3 regions of the Vibrio fortis genome follow, and region 1 is predicted to be linked to each of the others. Evidence: predicted binding sites of a transcription regulator. Region 1 holds the regulator's gene; each other region holds the start of a gene.
The links. The regulator MetJ, encoded in region 1, represses methionine synthesis genes. The targets are predictions, from matches to a motif close to TTAGACNTNTANANGTCTAA.
Positions count from the first base shown of each region.

Region 2: a site for MetJ is predicted at 2,280-2,299, ahead of metE (5-methyltetrahydropteroyltriglutamate--homocysteine S-methyltransferase). Genes of this name have one in related genera too.
Region 3: a site for MetJ is predicted at 1,491-1,510, ahead of metH (methionine synthase). Genes of this name have one in related genera too.

Region 1 covers NZ_AP025487.1:2,994,923-2,999,451, forward strand. Annotated here, with positions in the region: gene OCV50_RS13315 (O-succinylhomoserine (thiol)-lyase) at 1-1,011, opposite strand, end outside; gene metJ (met regulon transcriptional regulator MetJ) at 1,221-1,541, shown strand; gene OCV50_RS13325 (malic enzyme-like NAD(P)-binding protein) at 1,705-2,991, opposite strand; gene rpmE (50S ribosomal protein L31) at 3,200-3,418, opposite strand; gene priA (primosomal protein N') at 3,742-4,529, shown strand, end outside.
Region 2 covers NZ_AP025487.1:1,211,413-1,215,941, forward strand. Annotated here, with positions in the region: gene OCV50_RS05495 (hypothetical protein) at 114-794, shown strand; gene OCV50_RS05500 (DUF4250 domain-containing protein) at 973-1,173, shown strand; gene OCV50_RS05505 (LysR substrate-binding domain-containing protein) at 1,295-2,206, opposite strand; gene metE (5-methyltetrahydropteroyltriglutamate--homocysteine S-methyltransferase) at 2,478-4,529, shown strand, end outside.
Region 3 covers NZ_AP025487.1:328,219-332,747, forward strand. Annotated here, with positions in the region: gene OCV50_RS01555 (cation:proton antiporter) at 106-1,389, opposite strand; gene metH (methionine synthase) at 1,559-4,529, shown strand, end outside.

The DNA of each region.
Region 1 (4,529 bases):
GTGACAAATCAAGCTCTCAACACCGCCCAGAGATTCAGCCAGTGAGAATAGCTCCAACTCCCCAACAAAGTGCTTAAGCGCCTCAAAAGAGCCTGCAAATTCAAAACTCAGCATAGACCCAAAACCAGATTGCTGCTTCTTAGCAATCTCATGACCTGGGTGTTCTGGAAGGCTTGGGTGATAAATGGTATCGACCAAAGGCTGTTTCTGCAGCGCCGTTAGAATTTCACGAGAGCTCTCTTCATGAACACGCATACGTGCACCCAGGGTACGGATACCGCGCAGTGTCATATAGCTATCAAATGGTGTCCCCGTTGCACCAATACAGTTGCCCCACCAAGCCAGCTCTTCGGCATGCTCTTCAGTTTTCGTAATCACTACGCCGCCAATCACATCTGAGTGACCATTGATGTATTTGGTGGTTGAGTGGATAACAAAGTCCGCACCAAGCTCTAGAGGCTTTTGGAACACCGGAGTCAAAAAGGTGTTATCCACCGCCACCAACGCACCCACCTCTTTTGCCTTGCGACAAGTCTCAGCAATATCAACTACGCGAACGAGTGGGTTTGATGGTGTTTCCAACAAGATCAACTTTGGTTTCAGTGCGATCGCAGCATCGAATGCCGCTTGATCCGATTGATCAACAAACAGCACCTTAAAATCACCCTTTTGTGAACGCGTATTGAAAAGACGGTAAGTACCACCGTAGCAGTCGTGTGGCGCCACGATCAGATCGTCACTACCAAGAAACGCCGAGACCCATAGATTAAGTGCTGACGTACCACAGTTAGTCACCACTGCTCCCTTGCCTGATTCCAATTCAAACAGAGCTGTCTCTAGCAAGCCTCGGTTTGGGTTGCCTGAACGAGTGTAATCATACTTAGGAACTTCACCAAAAGCGGGAAAACCGTAGTTGGTCGACAGATAAATGGGTGGAACAACGGCATGATGTTGAGTGTCTGACTCGATACCAGTACGTACGGCGATGGTTGCTGGTTTCCGGCTGCTCATAGGTGTTTCCTTACAGGTTTTGGCGTCTGAGAATCACAGCGGCTTGTCGGGGTTTTGCGGCTGTGTTAGATATATGTTATTCACTTTACTTTCATAAGAATGAGACGTCAACACTTCTAGACGTCTATATGTCTTTGCTTATGGCGGTAAATCCCGCTAAAATCACCCCTATTAATTTAATCTAACAACTAAAGTGATGAAGGTACGCAATGGCCGACTGGAATGGTGAATACATAAGCCCATATGCTGAGCATGGAAAGAAAAGCGAACAAGTAAAGAAAATTACAGTTTCTATCCCTCTAAAAGTGTTGAAGGTTCTAACTGACGAGCGTACTCGCCGCCAGATTAACAACCTACGCCATGCAACAAACAGTGAGCTACTATGTGAAGCCTTTCTGCATGCATATACTGGCCAGCCTCTACCAACAGATGAAGACCTGCGTAAAGATCGCCCAGACGACATCCCTGCTGAAGTGAAAAAGCTGATGACAGAGATGGGCATCGAGTTCGAAGCATTTGACGAAGAATAATCATAACTCAGTCACTACCTTCAATTTTGATTCGCTTTAGCTGAGCCATATCTATTGCCTGATTCATTTAACCTGAACAATAGGCACAAAAAAACCGACTCCAATGAGTCGGTTTTTTATTATTCTCTTCGCTCAACTACACGACGATTACGCCATCCAGTCTCTATGCCATATAGTTTGCAGGCATCTCGATACGAGCCACACCTGATTCAACCGCTGCTTGAGCAACCGCTTTAGCAACGCGAGGCAATAGACGTGGATCCATCGGCTTAGGAATGATGTATCCTTTACCAAACTCAAGTGAATCAGCACCTGCTGCTTTTAGTACGTCTGCAGGTACTTCTTCTTTCGCAAGTTCACGAATCGCTTCAACCGCTGCTAACTTCATTGCGTCGTTGATTTCGCTTGCACGCACATCAAGAGCACCGCGGAAGATGAATGGGAAGCAAAGAACGTTGTTTACCTGGTTCGGGTAATCACTACGACCAGTACCCATGATAAGGTCGCTACGTACTTCGTGCGCAAGCTCTGGCTTGATCTCTGGATCTGGGTTAGAACATGCGAATACGATTGGCTTATCAGCCATTAGCTTCAGCGCTTCTGCTGGCAATAGGTTAGGACCAGATACACCTAGGAATAGGTCTGCGCCATCAATAACATCTTCTAGAGTACGCTTATCAGTGTTGTTCGCAAACAGCTGCTTGTATTCGTTCAGGTCATCACGACGAGTGTGGATAACACCTTTACGGTCTAGCATGTAGATCTTCTCGCGCTGTGCGCCACATTTGATCAACAGTTCCATACACGCAACCGCTGCTGCACCCGCACCCAAACAAACAATCTTACACTCTTCTAGCTTCTTACCTTGAAGCTCAATCGCGTTCAGCATACCCGCAGCCGTTACGATCGCAGTGCCGTGTTGGTCATCGTGGAATACTGGAACATCACAACGCTCGATTAGGCGACGTTCAATCTCAAAACAGTCAGGTGCTTTGATGTCTTCTAGGTTGATACCACCGAATGTATCAGCAATGTTCGCTACCGTATCAACGAACTCATCGATTGTGCGGTGTTTTACTTCAATATCGATAGAATCTAAACCTGCAAAACGCTTAAACAGCAGCGCTTTACCTTCCATTACAGGTTTAGAAGCAATAGGACCTAAGTTACCTAGGCCAAGAATCGCTGTACCGTTAGAGATAACTGCAACCATGTTGCCTTTACCAGTGTACTTATAAACGTTATCAACGTTCTGTGCGATTTCACGAACTGGCTCAGCCACACCTGGGCTGTAAGCGAGGGCCAGATCTTCTGCAGAATTTGCAGACTTTGTCAGTTCAACGGCAATTTTGCCAGGAATTGGGAACTCATGATAATCAAGAGCTTGCTGACGGAATTGTTCTTGAGGTGATAGTTCTTCAGATTGAGCTTGGAGAGTGTCATCAGACATGGGTGTAGGTTTCCTAGAATATTATTATTTGGGGGAATCTATTTTATATTAATGGATGTACTTCAAAGTTCCTAGGTGGTAAAGCCCCCTGTCTCATTAAAAAACGAGAATTCACTACTAATAAGACCAGTGCCCAGTTGAAATTACTAAACACCAGAAAACAAAAAAGGACACCGAAGTGTCCTTTTTCATGTCTACTAAGCGAGAATTACTTCTTGCTAGATAGAGCACCGAAACGCTTGTTGAAGCGATCAACACGGCCGCCTGTATCAACGATACGTTGCTTACCAGTGTAGAACGGGTGACATTTGTCACATACGTCTAGGTGGATAGAATCTTTGTCTAGAGTTGAGTTGAATTCGAACTCGTTGCCGCAAGAGCAAGTAGCTTTAACAGCTTTGTATTCTGGGTGGATACCAACTTTCATGGGAAAACCTCAATTAGGCCGTGTCGCCATCCGATTCTAAGCCGGACACCACACGTTGTTAAAAAATAAATTAAAGACACCGCGTCCCACAAAAATGTGATGAAGCCATACCTTTAAGGCGCCGTATAGTAATGAATCTATGAGGCAGGATCAACCAGTTTGGATGATTTTTTCGCCACTATTGCATGATTTCTTCTTTTATTGCCTTTTTATGCTTTGCATACGCATCTCGATAACTTGCATCACTAAACTGCTTCTCGAATTTAACGTCCTTATCCTTTAGACTGTTTGCCCTGCACTTTCTAGAATTAACAAGCGAATCTATGCGTCCAACGATAGCCCGAGTGGCTCTGCCAGTCCCTTTAGATAGACAATTTGACTATAAGATTCCGAGTCACTTGTTTCCTATCATTGGCGGACGCGTATCCGTTCCTTTTGGTCGCCAAACTCTGACAGGTATCGTCACCGCACTGGTCAATGAGTCCGAGTTTGAATTCGATAAGCTTAAACCCATTAAAGCCCTGCTCGATAATCAGCCTGTCTGGCCAGACTCAGTCTACTCCTTGTTGGTGTGGTGCAGTCAGTTCTATCAATATCCCTTAGGCGAAACCTTTGCGAACGCACTGCCAAGTGCGCTGCGTAAAGGCAAACCCGCCGACTTCGCGACACTTGTCGAGTGGCAGATAACGCCACTAGGCAAAGACCAACTGATGCAAGGATTTGGACGCGCAGTCAAACAAGCTAAAGTGATGCACCTACTCGAAAATGGCCCAGTACCGCATCAAGAGTTTATTGACCAAGAGGTTTCAAGCTCGGTACTCAAAACCCTTGAAGAGAAAGGTTGGATAGAATCTCGAGAGAAAAAGCCGACACGTTATGCATGGCCAAGCGATCTTGAAAACGACCAAGACAAGCCAAAGCTCAACGAAGAACAAGCGATCGCGATTGCGACGGTGAATAGCCAAACCGACTTTGGCTGTTTCCTGTTAGAAGGTGTTACGGGTTCAGGTAAAACAGAAGTTTACCTAAATATGATTAAGCCGGTACTAGAGCAAGGTAGACAAGCCTTAGTTCTGGTTCCTGAAATCGGCCTGACCCCGCAAACCATTAA
Region 2 (4,529 bases), 1.5 Mb from region 1:
GAAACAGCATAGACCAAGGATACGAGACAGTGAGCAAATTGATGATTTTGATTAGTGTTCCAAGCAGTTTTTGATATCATTCTGCGAAAATAAGTCCATATAAGTAGATCCCGATGATCGAATCTGTATTACTTCAATTCGCACCTATGTTATTGGGTGCACAACTCGTACTAACGCTGATCTTAGTGAAAGGTGATATCTGCCCAGGCCAGCGCGGTCGTATTCATAAGGTATTACCAGCTATTGGTGTACTCTGGTTGGCAGTGGCGTCACTTAAGGTCGAAGCTTTCTTAGTCGTATTTGCCATTTTCTATTTCTTCTCTCAAGTTCAGACGAAGAAGACTCGCGATGCCGGACCGATTTGGGTGATGTATTTAGCCTGTGGTTTGGCGCTCTCTTATGTTGGGATTCAAGCAAGCGAGAAGGCGACTCTAGTTGGCCTAATCTCATCATTGCTTCTAACAGCCTTACTCGGTAGCGCGTTCTCACATCTACTTCTGACCATTGCACGAACACGTCTTCAGGCATTCCACCGAATCTTGCCTGTTGCGGGTATTCTAAGCGGAATGCTGGTGGTGTTGACCACAGTACTGGGCGTCTACTCGCTTTCTGAAGAAGTATTGGAACCTATGGTGCCGTCGCTATTGTTTAGCTTTGCGCTTCTAATCTCATCGATTGTGGTTTGGTGTTGGCATTTGCTCTTCGCAAAAACGCCTGAAAAAATCCAGCTTGCGGTTGCTTTGCTAATGCTGATTGCTTCTGTTGTTGGCTTAGAGCCAATTTGGGCGCTATAGCTATTTAGGCGCCATCGCTATTTAGGCGCCATCGCTATTTAGACACTATAGCAATTTGGGAATTTCAGAAAGCTGCGAATTGTGCTGTGATTGAGCGAGAAATGTGATCTATTAGTAAGCGGGCTTACCATTGTCGTTCTAAACTTAAATCAGTCGATGTGTTCGTAAGGAGTACGAGATGGATTTAAGCAACGTCAAAAGCCTAGATAGCATTATTCTATTGGGAATCGTCAACGAAAAGTTGCGTCTTGAGTGTGATAGTTTTGAAGAGCTTGTCAGCATGTATGAAATGGATATCGAAAGTGTGGTGGGCAAACTAGATATGCTCGGTTACCAGTACGATCCATTGACCAATCAATTCAAATCCTATGCCCGATAGCTGTTTAGCAGAAGCTTAAAGGATTTAAATATCACAGTTAAAGCCACAGATTAACAGTCTGTGGCTTTGTTGTTTTTGGCACTTCTAAATCTGGTGCATCTTTAAAATAGGGTTGCTACTGCTAGACAACCTTGATTCCATCGAGATGACTTTTACTCTGCTGTCTTGCGGTACTGAAGAAAGCTTGTAAATAGCGCTTATCTTTATCCGAGTTCCTTACAGCTGCAAACAGTCGACGAGATAAACCTTTCCCTAGCGGCTTGCTAGCAATCAAGCCTTGTCTTGAAAACTCACTGATTGCCCAGTTGGGCAGAGCTGCTACGCCCAAACCTGCAGATACCATTTGTACTAACATCAATGTGTTATCAGCTTGCTTCCATTTTTTAGGCTCGATGCCAGCAGGTTGAAGGAAGTGTTTCACTACATCGAGGCGCTGTTTCTGAACAGGATAAGAGAGCATGGTCAGATCGAACAAATCTTCCGGCTGGATTGCTTCTTTTTCTGCAAGAGGCGAGTTAATTGCCGTGATCAGTCGCATCTCGAAGTCAAACAGTGGTTCGTAATGAACTTCCGATCGAGGCTGGATGTCCGAAGTGATCACGAGATCCAGCTCTCCTGCCATCAGTGCCGGTAAAGGCTCAAAGCCAAAGCCAGATGAGAAATCGAGGGTCACGCTTGGCCAAGTGACCTGATACTCCTTGAGAGCAGGCATCAACCATTGAAAACAGGAGTGGCACTCTATCGCCATATGAAGTCGGCCGTTCACATCCTCTTTGAGACTGGCTAATTCGTTCTCTGCTTTGGCCAGTTTAGGCAACACTTCATCCGCCAATCTGAGCAGGATTTCACCCTCTGACGTGAACTTCACTGGGCGAGTTTTACGCAAAAACAGTTGCCCACCCACACGAGCCTCGAGATCCTTTAGTTGGTGCGATAACGCAGACTGCGTCAGGTGTAGTGATGTCGCCGTCGCTGTTAAAGATCCACTATCACGCAATGTGGTCAGTGTTCGCAGGTGTTTGAGCTCTATCATGAGTGATCCTCATAGTTCCTAAGCTGATGTTTAATATTTCTTAATAACTACCCTACGTCGTTTTTGTGGATGTGTAAACATCTGGACGTCTAAATGTTTTCGGTTTTCTCATATGTGAATTCACCAACATGAGGTTTTCTAATAAACAAGTTGAATATTTGGAGATTGTTCACAAAGGCGTTTGGCGAGATAGTTTAGCCATCCAGACGCCTTTGAATGAAATTAATCAGCGTCTGACCGGATTTAAAAATAGTGATTAAGGAATAGGCTCATGACAACAACGACTCATATTTTAGGCTACCCACGTATCGGCGAAAAACGAGAACTCAAATTTGCATTAGAAAAGTATTGGCGTGGGGAAATCGACCAAACTGAACTGAAAGCAGTCGGTAGCGAACTGCGTCAGCGTAACTGGCAAGCACAATCCGACGCTAATCTGAGCTTTGTTACTGCAGGGGACTTTGCTTGGTACGATCACGTTCTTGCCACTACGTTACTACTGGGGCATGTACCAAAACGCCACAACAATGGCTTTCCAGATTTAGATACGCTTTTCCGTGTAGGCCGTGGTCAATCTCAGAGCACTTGCTGCGGCTCGAATCACCACCACGATCAGGACGGAGCGGCAGCGTCAGACATGACCAAATGGTTTAACACCAATTACCACTACATCGTGCCTGAATTCAGCAAAGACGATTCATTTGAGGTGAGTTGGCCGCAACTATTTGATGAAGTGAATCAAGCGATAAAAGAGGGGCACAAAGTAAAACCTGTACTGCTAGGGCCGCTGTCATACCTCTACTTAGGCAAAGAGGTAGAAGAAGGTTTTGACCGTTTGAGCCTATTACCTCGCTTGTTAACCGCGTATCAGGGAATATTAGTGAAATTGGCGAAGCTTGGTGTGGAGTGGGTGCAAGTTGATGAGCCTATCTTATCGCTAGAGCTTGAAAAACCGTGGGCAGATTCATTCAAACTTGCGTATCAAGTCATTCAGGGAGATGTAAAGATCCTCTTAACGACTTACTTTGATTCAGTGAATGAAACACTTAATAAGATCATCGAACTTCCAGTTAACGGCTTACACATTGATTTAGCAGCGGCTCCACAGCAGTTGAATGAGGTTGTCGAAAAGCTCCCTCAAGACTGGGTACTGTCTGCAGGTGTTATCAATGGGCGCAACGTATGGCGAGCGGATTTAGCGACACAACTTGCATTGCTGCAACCTGTAAAAGAGGCGTTAGGAGAAAGGCTGTGGGTCGCGAGCTCTTGTTCACTGTTACACAGTCCTGTGGACTTGGATCTTGAAGAAACACTAACAGAAGAAGTGAAGAGCTGGTTCGCCTTTGCTAAGCAAAAAGTCACGGAAGTAAGCCTGTTGGGAGCTGCGCTAGATGGGGACGATAACGCTATCTTAGCGTGTGAAACTTATAGTCAACCGATTGAGGCTCGCAAACAAGCGACCCATGTGAACAAGCCACATGTTCAAGCACGATTGAAAACGCTGACGAAAGCGATAGGGGAACGAAGCGCGCCTTATGCCGAGCGCGCTGCTCACCAGTCTGAGGTGTTAGGTTTGCCATTACTACCAACAACGACGATTGGGTCGTTCCCTCAAACGGGTGAGATTCGTGTACAACGCAGTGCTTATCGCGCAGGGAAACTTAATGAGAGTGAGTACAAACAAGCATTGAAAGGGCACATTGCCGACGCTGTAAAACGTCAAGAAGCGCTCGATCTTGATGTGCTGGTGCACGGAGAAGCCGAACGTAATGACATGGTTGAATACTTCGCTGAGAACTTAGCGGGTTTTCAAACCACCAAGTTCGGTTGGGTGCAAAGCTACGGTTCTCGCTGCGTAAAACCTGCCATTGTGGTTGCGGATATTGAGCGAGAAAAACCAGTAACCGTTGAGTGGTCGACCTACGCACAGTCACTTACCTCAAAACAGATGAAAGGCATGTTAACAGGGCCGGTAACGATTTTGTGTTGGACGTTCCCACGTGAAGACATCTCTCGCAAAGAGATAGCTAACCAATTAGCTTTCGCGCTGCGTGACGAGGTTTCAGATTTGCAAGATGCAGGCATCAATATTATTCAGATCGATGAACCTGCGATTCGAGAAGGATTACCTTTAAAGAAAGCAGCTCATGCAGAGTACTTAGAATGGGCGGTTGATGCGTTTAAAGTTGCTGCCGCAAGTGCCAAGCCTGAAACGCAAATCCACACCCACATGTGTTACAGCGAGTTTAACGAGATCATTGAATCTGTTGCGGCACTTGATGCAGACGTGATTACGATTGAAACCTCTCGCTCGAATATGGAG
Region 3 (4,529 bases), 600 kb from region 1:
GTAGGTGCTAAGATGTGTTGATGCGAAGAGTAATGATGGTTAGTAGATGGCTTGGGAGATAGGATAGAGGCTACTTAAGAAGCAGCCTCTGTATAAGGAAGGAGGTTATTCGTTTAGCTCTTTTTCTGCCAGCTTGGCTTTCTCAATCATAGGTGTGATTGTTGAGCCTTGGATTAAGATAGAGAATACAACGACAGAATAGGTCATAACTAGGATGATCTCTTTCACATCGATTAGCTTATCTTCAATTACCCAGATACCCGAAGGAATAGATAGTGCCATCGCGAGAGCCAAGCCGCCACGTAATCCTCCCCACGTAAGGATTTTAACTGACCATGGGTTATAGCTTCTAAAACGTTTAAAGCCAATGTATGACAGGAATACACTCAGGTAACGAGCAACTAGTACTAACGGTACTGAGAAAGCCATTAAGATCCAGTCTTCTTCGTGGAATTCGAAAAGTAGCATCGACATACCGATTAGTAGGAATAGCACGCCATTTAGAAACTCATCGACTAGCTCCCAGAAGTGGTCTAAATGATCTTCACTCTCTTTCGAGAAACCGATAAAGCGAGTCCAGTTACCAATCATGATACCTGATACCACCATAGCTAATGGACCTGATACATGAAGAACCTCTGCAAATGCGTAACCCGCAGTTGGGATGCCAATGGTCAGTAATAGCTCCATTGAGTGGTCGTCAGTGTTACTGATTAAGTAATGGAATAGAAGACCTAATGCAAAGCCATAAACAATCCCGCCAAGTGCTTCTTGGATAAATAGCATCGTTACGCTGCCTACTGTCGGAGCTTCGGTACCAAACGCGATAGTAAATAAAGTGACAAAGATAACCAGACCGAAGCCGTCATTGAAGAGTGATTCACCCTCAATCTGGGTCGAGATACGTTTTGGAGCGTCGAGTTTCTTAACGATCGCCAATACAGCAATTGGGTCAGTTGGAGAGATAAGAGAACCAAACAGTAAGCAGTAGATAAGATCAAACTGAATGCCGATTACTTGGCAGAATCCATATAGCACAAATCCAATGAAGAAAGTCGAGAACAGAGTCGCGCCCAATGCGAGCACTGTGATTTCCCACTTCTGATCTTTTAAGTTGGGCAATTTAATCCCTAGTCCACCTGCGAATAATAAGAAGCCTAGAATCCCTTTGAGTAGAAAATCTTCAAAGTTGATACTCGCTACTGTGTCTGACGCGATTTCAGACAGCTGAAACCAATCGTTTTGACCGGCAATCAAGATAATAAGTGAGAGCATCATCGAGCCAGCAGTAATGGCGATTGTGGTTTGCATCTTTCCTATCTTGCTGTTTACAAACGCTATCAACATAGCTGCTGCAGATAAAAAGCAGAGGGTATAGTAGACCGACATTGGATTTCCGATATGTAACAAAATATGAATATGAATTTTCGTCCTCTATAGCTCAAATAGCAAACGCTTTTTTGTCATAGATAAGTTATCAATTTCCCGTTTTAGACGTCTAGACTCCTTTTTAATGTGTGATAGGATGGAGTGATAACTAAAGGAATGAGGCTGTACTGTGGGAAGTAATGTAAAGCAACAGATCGAAGCTCAATTAAAGCAACGAATTCTATTGATCGATGGTGGTATGGGCACCATGATCCAGAACTACAAACTGGAAGAGCAAGACTATCGAGGAGAGCGCTTTGCTGATTGGCATAGTGATCTCAAGGGCAATAACGACCTTTTGGTGCTTACTCAACCTCAGCTTATTAAGGACATACATTCAGCTTATTTAGACGCTGGCGCAGACATCCTTGAAACCAATACCTTTAACGCAACCACCATTGCAATGGCTGACTATGATATGGAGAGCCTCAGCGAAGAGATTAACTTCGCTGCAGCCAAGCTAGCGCGAGAAGCCGCTGATGAGTGGACAGCGAAGACTCCTGATAAGCCTCGTTATGTGGCTGGTGTTCTTGGTCCAACTAACCGTACTTGTTCTATCTCCCCTGATGTAAATGATCCGGGCTACCGAAATGTCAGTTTTGATGAGTTAGTAGAGGCTTACTCCGAATCAACTCGTGCTCTGATCAAGGGTGGTTCTGATCTGATCCTTATTGAGACCATCTTTGATACTTTGAACGCTAAGGCTTGTGCTTTCGCAGTTGACACCGTATTCGAGGAGTTAGGTATTACTCTGCCTGTTATGATCTCAGGTACCATCACTGACGCATCAGGTCGAACGCTTTCAGGTCAAACTACTGAAGCCTTTTACAACTCACTGCGCCACGTTCGTCCTCTCTCTTTTGGCTTGAACTGTGCGCTCGGACCGGACGAGTTGCGCCCATATGTCGATGAGCTTTCTCGCATTTCAGAAACATTTGTTTCAGTTCACCCTAATGCGGGTCTCCCTAACGCATTTGGTCAATATGACCTCTCTCCTGAAGATATGGCCACTCACGTTAAAGAGTGGGCGGAAAGTGGATTCCTAAACCTTATTGGTGGTTGTTGTGGTACGACTCCCGAGCATATTCGTCAGATGGCTAATGTGGTGGATAAGATTGAGCCGCGTGCATTACCTGAACTAGCGGTCTCTTGTCGCTTATCTGGATTAGAGCCACTTACTATCGAGAAAGACACGTTATTCGTCAACGTTGGTGAGCGTACTAACGTTACTGGTTCTGCTCGATTTAAGCGTCTAATTAAAGAAGAGCTTTATGATGAGGCTCTGGAGGTTGCTCGCCAACAAGTAGAGAACGGTGCGCAAATTATTGATATCAACATGGATGAAGGGATGCTAGACGCTGAGGCGTGTATGGTGCGCTTCTTAAATCTGTGTGCGTCTGAACCTGAGATTTCTAAAGTGCCGATCATGGTTGACTCTTCTAAGTGGGAAGTCATCGAAGCCGGCCTTAAATGTATTCAAGGTAAAGGCATCGTTAACTCAATCTCCTTGAAAGAGGGTAAAGAGAAGTTTGTTGAGCAAGCAAAGCTGATTCGTCGTTATGGTGCCGCAGTTATCGTGATGGCATTTGATGAAGTTGGCCAAGCAGAAACGCGTCAGCGCAAATTAGAAATTTGTACCAACGCCTACAACATTTTGGTCGATGAAGTTGGCTTTCCACCAGAAGATATTATCTTCGACCCGAACATCTTCGCGGTTGCGACAGGTATTGAAGAACATAACAACTACGCGGTTGATTTCATTGAAGCGGTAGCAGACATCAAGCGTGATCTTCCATATGCGATGATTTCTGGTGGTGTATCTAACGTTTCATTCTCTTTCCGTGGTAATAACTACGTTCGCGAAGCGATTCACGCGGTGTTCCTGTATCACTGTTTTAAGAACGGTATGGATATGGGTATCGTTAATGCCGGTCAACTTGAAATCTACGATAACGTACCTGATAAACTGCGTGAAGCTGTAGAAGATGTTGTTCTTAACCGTCGTGATGACTCGACTGAGCGACTACTTGATATTGCGGCAGAATACGCAGGCAAGGGTGTGGGCAAAGAGGAAGATGCTTCTGCTCTCGAGTGGCGTACTTGGGCGGTTGAGAAACGTTTAGAGCATGCACTTGTTAAAGGTATTACTGAATTTATCGTCGAAGATACTGAAGAAGCTCGATTAAATGCCAGTAAACCACTAGAGGTAATTGAAGGTCCTCTTATGGATGGCATGAACGTGGTTGGTGACCTATTTGGTGAAGGTAAGATGTTCCTTCCTCAAGTTGTTAAGTCAGCACGTGTAATGAAGCAGGCTGTTGCTCACCTTGAGCCTTTCATTAATGCCTCCAAACAAGCAGGTTCTTCAAACGGTAAGATTTTGCTCGCGACGGTAAAAGGTGATGTTCACGATATCGGTAAGAACATTGTGGGCGTGGTATTGCAGTGTAATAACTACGAGATTATTGACCTGGGGGTGATGGTTCCTTGTGAACAGATCCTAAAAGTCGCTAAAGAAGAAAATGTCGACATTATCGGTCTATCTGGCCTGATTACACCATCACTGGATGAGATGGTACATGTGGCGAAAGAGATGGAGCGTTTGGATTTTGATTTACCACTGTTGATTGGTGGGGCAACCACTTCGAAAGCGCATACTGCAGTTAAGATTGAGCAGAACTACAAGAACCCTGTGGTGTATGTAAACAATGCTTCACGTGCAGTTGGAGTATGTACTTCTCTGTTATCTGATGAGCTTCGTCCGGCGTTTGTTGAGAAGCTAGATTTGGATTATGAACGTGTTCGTGATCAGCACAATCGTAAGAAGCCTCGTACTAAGCCTGTGACGTTAGAGCAAGCTCGCGCGAATAAAGTGGCTATTGATTGGGAAAGCTATACGCCGCCAGCTCCAGCTAAGCCAGGTGTACATGTTTATGATGATTTTGATGTTGCGACCCTACGTCGTTATATCGACTGGACACCGTTCTTCATGACTTGGTCGCTAGTGGGTAAATACCCTGCGATTCTTGAACACGAAGAAGTGGGCGAAGAGGCAAAACGTCTCTTTAAAGACGCGAATGACCTACTTGATAGAGTTGAGC